Regions from separate parts of the Blautia sp. MCC270 genome, predicted to be linked through region 3. Evidence: riboswitches for the same ligand, from Rfam matches in the RefSeq annotation. Region 3 holds a riboswitch; each other region holds the start of a gene.

Region 1 (2,275 bases), on a different contig from region 3:
CTATGAGGATGGCAAGAACCTGAACCGCGTTTTTCCCGGAGATCCTGAGGGAACAGCTGCAGATCGTATTGCCTATACTATAGTGACGAAACTTTTTTCTATAGCAGATTATTATATCGACCTACATAGTGGAGATGGGTTTGAACAGCTTCATCCCTATGTTTATTATGTAGGGGTTGTAGATGAAAAGACAGCAGAGAAGTCATTACATATGGCACGGCATATCGGCGTAAAATATGTAGTCCGTTCCACAACTGCCACAGGTGGCGCCTACAATTATGCTTCTTCTCTTGGAATTCCAAGTATTCTTATCGAAAGAGGCGGACACAGCTACTGGACCTGGGAGGAAGTAGAACAGGATAAAAGAGACGTCCGTCACCTTGTTTTTCATCTCCAGGGAAAGGCGTGTCATGGTCTGAAGCATTACCGTCAGATGCTTCTTGAAAATGTAGTCTATGAATATGCGCCGTATACAGGATGCTGGTATCCATCCAAGAAGCCTGGAGAGTACTTCTTTAAGGGAGAAGAATTAGGTGAACTGAGAGATTACTATGGAAATTTACTTTACACATCTATTGCAACTGAAAACGGAGTCGTACTTTATCAAACAGCCAGTCTGAACATTATTGAAGACGGACCAATGATCGCATATGCAGCGATCACGGAGACTCTGACCTGATAGTAAACAACCTTTTCAGAACGCTTCTGTCTGAAATCATATTGAAACAGTAAGAAAACCGGGTTTTACCATTTGCTATTCTATTTGTAAAAACAGCGAGGTAAAATCCGTGTTTTTTTTAGCAGATCAGATAAATCCAATTGTCATATCCCCCATGGGGGATATATACAATTCAAGCATCTTTAACAAAATTTATGAGTTTTCTAAAAATATAACATTTTTCCATAGACATAAACTATAGTTTTATCATATAATGTTGCAGTAATTTAACAGCATTTGCTGATTTTCACATCAGCCGTTGTAAGTTCTGAGAGGATTAATAGGGAAACCGGTGTAAATCCGGTACGATCCCGTCACTGTAAGGGGGAATCCTCAGACAAAGTACCACTGGTCGAGTACGTGAGAAATAGACCGGGAAGGTGTCTGAGGGTAAGGATCCTAAGTCAGGAGACCTGCTTGCAATTGTTTTAAAATGATTCTTACGGAAGATAGGAAGCATATTTATTTTGTGTGCCCGTATTTCGTCACGGGCTTTTTTCGTGCAAATTTTCTAAAATTCCATGCATGTTCTGCATATTAAGAATCCAATAGTTTCTTTTATCTAACTAAATTAAAACGGCAATGTTAAAATCGCATCAAATGAGGAAAGGAGTAAAACGTGACAAAGAAACAAGTAGGAAAAAGATTTCTCCAGATCATCATTGTATTATTTGGAATCAGCTTTTTCACATTTGGACTGACCTACCTGTCACCTGGTGATCCTGCGGAGATCATGCTGACAGAGTGTGGTAATCTTCCTACACCAGAGCTTCTGGAACAGACAAGACATGAGCTTGGCCTTGATCAGCCATTTCTCGTGCAGTATGGTTCCTGGCTGAAGGGTGTTGTTACAGGAGATATGGGACAGTCCTATTCTTTCAAAATGCCGGTAACAGATAAACTGGTATCCTGTTTCTGGCCGACGCTGAGGATGTCGTTGCTGGCACTTCTGATGATGGTCATTATTTCCATACCGCTTGGAATCCTGGCCGCTGTATATCAGAACAAATTCCCGGATTATTTTGTGAGAGGAATTACCTTTGTGGGAGTATCTGTTCCAAGCTTCTGGCTAGGCCTGATCCTTCTCAGCATCTTTGGTGTTCAGCTTCGCTGGATCAATGTTGCAGGAGGCAGTACGGATTTTAAATCCATGATCCTCCCGGCGCTGACTCTTGCACTTGCCATGTCTGCAAAATATACCAGACAGGTAAGAAGTGCAGTACTGGAGGAACTTCACCAGGATTATGTCACAGGTGCAAGAATGCGTGGAATCAAGGAAAGCGTTATCCTCTGGAAACACGTCCTTCCTAACGTAATGCTTCCTCTGGTAACATTGCTGGGACTTTCCCTTGGAAGTCTTCTGGGAGGTACTGCAGTTGTAGAGATCATTTACAACTGGCCTGGAATGGGAAATATGGCAGTAAAAGCAATTTCCTGTCGTGACTATCCTCTTGTACAGGGCTATGTACTCTGGATCGCAATCCTGTACATGTGCATCAACCTGCTTGTGGATCTGTCCTATACTTATCTCGATCCAAGACTTAAGGAGGATAGATA
Region 2 (2,275 bases), on a different contig from region 3:
ACCGGTTATGTGAAGGAACTGGAGGCAGAGAAAACGGAGGAGGCTCAGGCGAGGATCGAAAATATCGATGAGCTGATCTCCAAGACAGAATCCTTCCAGGAAGCCATGGAGGAGGCCGGACAGCCGGCAACACTTTCTGCATTTCTGGAGGAGATCGCACTGGTGGCAGATATCGATTCTGTTGATCCGGATCAGGATTATGTGTTGCTGATGACCCTTCACAGTGCCAAGGGACTGGAATTCCCCAATGTATTTATCGTGGGAATGGAGGACGGTGTTTTTCCGGGATATGCTTCCATCTGGTCCGGTGATCCGTCGGATATCGAGGAGGAGCGAAGGCTCTGTTATGTGGGAATCACCCGTGCCATGAAGGAACTGACTTTAACCTGTGCAAAACAGCGGATGATCCGTGGGGAGACTCAGTATAACCGTGTGTCACGTTTTGTAAGGGAGGTTCCACGGGAGCTGGTAGATCTTGGACATACCATTCAGGAGAAAAAGCCCAGAGTAGATGATATCGTATCTCCGAAAAGCGCCTATGCCCAGATGAAAATGAATTTCCAGGCAAAGAGCACCCTGCAGAAAAAAGATTTCACAGTGAAGAAGGCGGACAGCCTGGACTATGGTGAGGGAGACACGGTCCGTCATGTGAAATTCGGAGTCGGTATCGTAAAAAATATCGCAGACGGCGGCAGAGACTACGAAGTGACGGTAGACTTTGACAAAGTCGGCGTGAAAAAAATGTTCGCCGGTTTTGCCAAGCTGAAGAAGATCTGAGAGGGATCTCTCCGGGCAGACTATTTCTGCAAAAAACTGTAAAAATCCGGCCTCAAGGTTGTAATTGGAAAACCGGTATGTTAGAATCAGTATCAGCGTAATTGAATTGCTGTGAAGTGAACAGTATCACCGGCACATATGCTGCCGGATACTGTGAGGAGGGAATCGGGTAAAAAGCCTGAGCGGTTGCGGCCACTGTATACAGAAGAAGGGATTTCACATGCCATTGCAGAAACTCATGTGAGAAGGCGAAATCCCGATGTCAGAGAGATTCTGGAGAAAATTCTGATACATCATTCATGATTGGCTAAAAGATGAATGGTGTATCAGTTTTTATTTTGCGGAGTTTTTTCTGAGTCTGTAAGTCAGGAAACCTGCTTGACAGTATGTAAGTGGGAGCTTCCGTACAAAGTGTTCCGTGCAGATTTTATGAAGCCCCATCTTTTCGGTTACCCATAGGCAACAGGAGATAAAACAGGCGAAAAGAGAGGAAATGAAATGAAAAACAAGTATGTATCCACAAGAATCATGGCAATGGTAATGGCAGCGGCAATGACCGTATCAGCAGCTCCGGCTGTTTATGCCGCAGAGAGAGCAGACTCCGAGACCATCAAGGAAGACAACCAGCCGGCAGCAGAAGACAGTACAGAGTCTGCAGACATCGAAGATTCTTCCGCAGAGGCAACCAAGACAGAATATCCTCTGACCATCACAACCTATGATTACGATGGAAACGAAATCGAAACCACTTATGAAAAAGCACCGGAAAAAGTCCTTGCTGTATATCAGGGAAGCATTGAGACTATGCTCGCACTTGGTCTGGAAGACCACCTGGTAGCTACCGCAGGTCTTGATAATGAAGTTCCGGAAGATCTCAAAGAAGCATTCTCAAAAACAAATTATCTTGACGAATTTACCCCATCCCTTGAAACTGTAACAATGCTGGAGCCGGACATGATCTTATCCTGGAGCTCTCTTTTCTCTGATAAGAATCTGGGAAATGTAACAGACTGGATCGACAAAGGCTGCAACACCTACTACAACACCAATACTCGTCCGGACGGCGACAGAACACTGGAAAATGAATTCACAGATATCTTAAATATCGGAAAGATCTTCGATGTACAGGACAAAGCACAGGCTATCGTTGATGATGCAAAAGCAGTGATCGACAAAACTCTTACTGCAACTGCAGATGTAAAAGACAAACCAAGCGTAATGGTATTGGAGCCTCTTGGAGATGACATCACAAACTATGGCGTAAAGAGCCTTGGCGGAGATATGGTAACACAGTTAGGCGCAACTCTTGCAAACCCGGATGCTTCCACCGTTGGAAAAGAGGATATCATCGCAGCCAACCCTGACGTGATCTTTGTGGTTTACATGCCATATGCAGGAGATGATCCGGAAACTGTTAAGAACAGCCAGCTTGCAGTGATCCAGGATGATGAGTCCCTGAAGAGCCTTGACGCAGTAAAGAACGGACGTGTTTACCCGA
Region 3 (2,275 bases):
TTCTTATAGGTATCTGAACTCACTCAGATATTTTTATATTTATTATTCTGCGGACTCCTCAGCAGAATCAGCCTCTGTATCTGCTGCTGCATCAGAATCTGCGGACTCCTCAGTGCTTCCCAGAGAATCGATGGCTGCCTTTGTATGCTCTACATAAAGCTTCTCAACTGCTTCGATTCTTCCAAGACCCTCGATCTGGCAGTCAACCTTATCGAAGTTTCCGGATGCTACAAACTGGCTCTTCCAGGAATCCTCCTCATCACCGGCCATATCGTTATTTGCATGGTCTCCGGCAACAACCATCAGCGGACGAAGAACAACGTTCTTGTATCCTGCTTCTTTTACCTTCTCGATAACCTTGTCGCAGGCTGTATCTTCCGGCTTACCCTCTACAGTACCGATGAATGCGTTCTTCAATCCAAGGTTTTCCATCTGTGTCTGCATCTGATCGTATGTAACGTTAGCTGTATGAGATGTTCCATGTCCCATGAATACGAATGCTGTGCCAGCCTCAGCTGCTGCATCCATGCTGTCAAATCCGGCCTCTTTGCAAGCCGTATCTGTGATTGCCTGAGCAACGGCTTTCTTGTCATCATTGATCACAGTTGCATCGTCTCCAACCTCACCGAGCATTGGCTCTGCGATAGCTACAGACTCGAATTTATCTTTATAGCCATTGATCGCTTCTGTCATCTCATCGTACTCAGCACCATGCATCAGATGAGTAGGCTGTACAACCAGATTCTTAACACCATTCTCTACTGCACGGTCAAGAGCCTGCTGCATGTTATCGATCACTTCATCATCTCTTGCCTCTACATGGTTGATGATGATCTGTGCTGTAAATGCTCTTCTTACAGACCAGTCCGGATAAGCTTCTGCAAGAGCATCCTCGATTCCCTTGACATCCTCTGCACGGCTGTCATTGAAGGAAGTACCAAAGCTTACAACAAGAAGTTCATTCTCGCCGATCTCATCCTGGTTACGCGGATCGTCCTTGGAAGCATCTCCTGTGTCACGTCCGAAATAATCCGGATCTGCATTCTCACCCTCTACCAGTTCTTTCTGAGCATCTGTCAGAGCATCCCATGCTTCTTTGGCTGCCTTGCAGTCCTCATCTGTTGTGTCGTTTCTTTCCTGTACATAGATCTTGTCGATCAGAGCTGCTACATTATCTGCTGCTTCCTGATCTGCATCAGAAGCCTCTGTGGTATCAGCTGCCTCAGCGTTCTCTTCTGTAGCAGAATCCTCTGCTGCCATTGCTGTTGTAGCCGCACCCATAGAGCATGTCATGGAAACTGCGAGCATCAGAGCTAACATTGTTTTTCTTTTCATTTCTCATTGTCCTCTTTTCATGTATTTCCAGAATACTGATATGTACAAAAAAGCAGCAGCTCTCTGCGGCCGCCTGCTCACACATGATTCTCTGCGCAATACAAATACATAAAAAGAAGTTCTGTATTGTTATGGAGAATACCGATTCGTAAACCGCGAATCCCTGAATCTCACAATAAGGCAGTTCTCCTGACTTGGTTCCACGCTGCTTTCCCTTCCCGGTCTCCCAGTGGTTGTAAAAGCAGCTCCCCTTTCACAGTGACGGTATCGTTCCGGATTCTCACCGGATTCTCTTTTGCACATCCGACTGGATGCAACCTTATCATTATAACATTTGCACATATTTTCTTTTACCTGGTTATCTAACTTTTACCACAAACTCACAAATTTGTCAAGATTGATGTCAGACGATTCACGGTTTTCTGTGATCTTCGCTCACAAAAAACACCTCACGAAATATTACCAGTGAACAGTAACCGGTTTTCTCCCTGTATCTGTCAGTTATTATCAGAATACTTTCTCCAATATTCATGCATATCCTGCATAAAAAACAGCCCCTTTCTGTCATCACCCTGATATCAGAAAAGGACTGTCTTACATCAGATATTCGCAATCCGCTTTGCTACTTGCTCATAACAGATAAACTGCTCTGCAGTTTATCTGTTAAAATACTCCTGCTCCAGGTATCTGGCTACGTAGATTCCGCTGGCAGATGCATGGGACAGAGAATGGGTCACGCCGCTGCAGTCTCCGATAACAAAGAGACCCTTGTGGCAGGTTTCCAGATTTTCGTCGATCTCGACCTCCATGTTGTAGAATTTAACCTCAACGCCATAAAGCAAAGTATCATCATCTGCGGTTCCCGGTGCGATCTTATCCAGAGCATAGATCATCTCGATGATGCCATCCAGGATACGTTTCGGCATAACAAGACTTAAAT

Evidence for each region. A riboswitch is a leader RNA that binds a small molecule or an ion and turns the genes downstream of it on or off. The one in region 3 is predicted to bind cobalamin.
Region 1: it holds a riboswitch for cobalamin, as region 3 does, so the genes downstream of both, nikB (nickel ABC transporter permease) here and GPK58_RS01000 (sirohydrochlorin cobaltochelatase) in region 3, are expected to answer to the same signal.
Region 2: it holds a riboswitch for cobalamin, as region 3 does, so the genes downstream of both, GPK58_RS09315 (ABC transporter substrate-binding protein) here and GPK58_RS01000 (sirohydrochlorin cobaltochelatase) in region 3, are expected to answer to the same signal.

The regions. Positions count from the first base shown of each region.
Region 1 covers NZ_WQQD01000049.1:11,148-13,422, forward strand. Annotated here, with positions in the region: gene GPK58_RS11330 (M14 family metallopeptidase) at 1-679, shown strand, start outside; cobalamin riboswitch at 965-1,153, shown strand; gene nikB (nickel ABC transporter permease) at 1,338-2,275, shown strand, end outside.
Region 2 covers NZ_WQQD01000029.1:24,564-26,838, reverse strand. Annotated here, with positions in the region: gene pcrA (DNA helicase PcrA) at 1-777, shown strand, start outside; cobalamin riboswitch at 879-1,169, shown strand; gene GPK58_RS09315 (ABC transporter substrate-binding protein) at 1,276-2,275, shown strand, end outside.
Region 3 covers NZ_WQQD01000003.1:64,188-66,462, reverse strand. Annotated here, with positions in the region: gene GPK58_RS01000 (sirohydrochlorin cobaltochelatase) at 43-1,335, opposite strand; cobalamin riboswitch at 1,498-1,672, opposite strand; gene GPK58_RS00995 (NAD(P)/FAD-dependent oxidoreductase) at 1,992-2,275, opposite strand, start outside.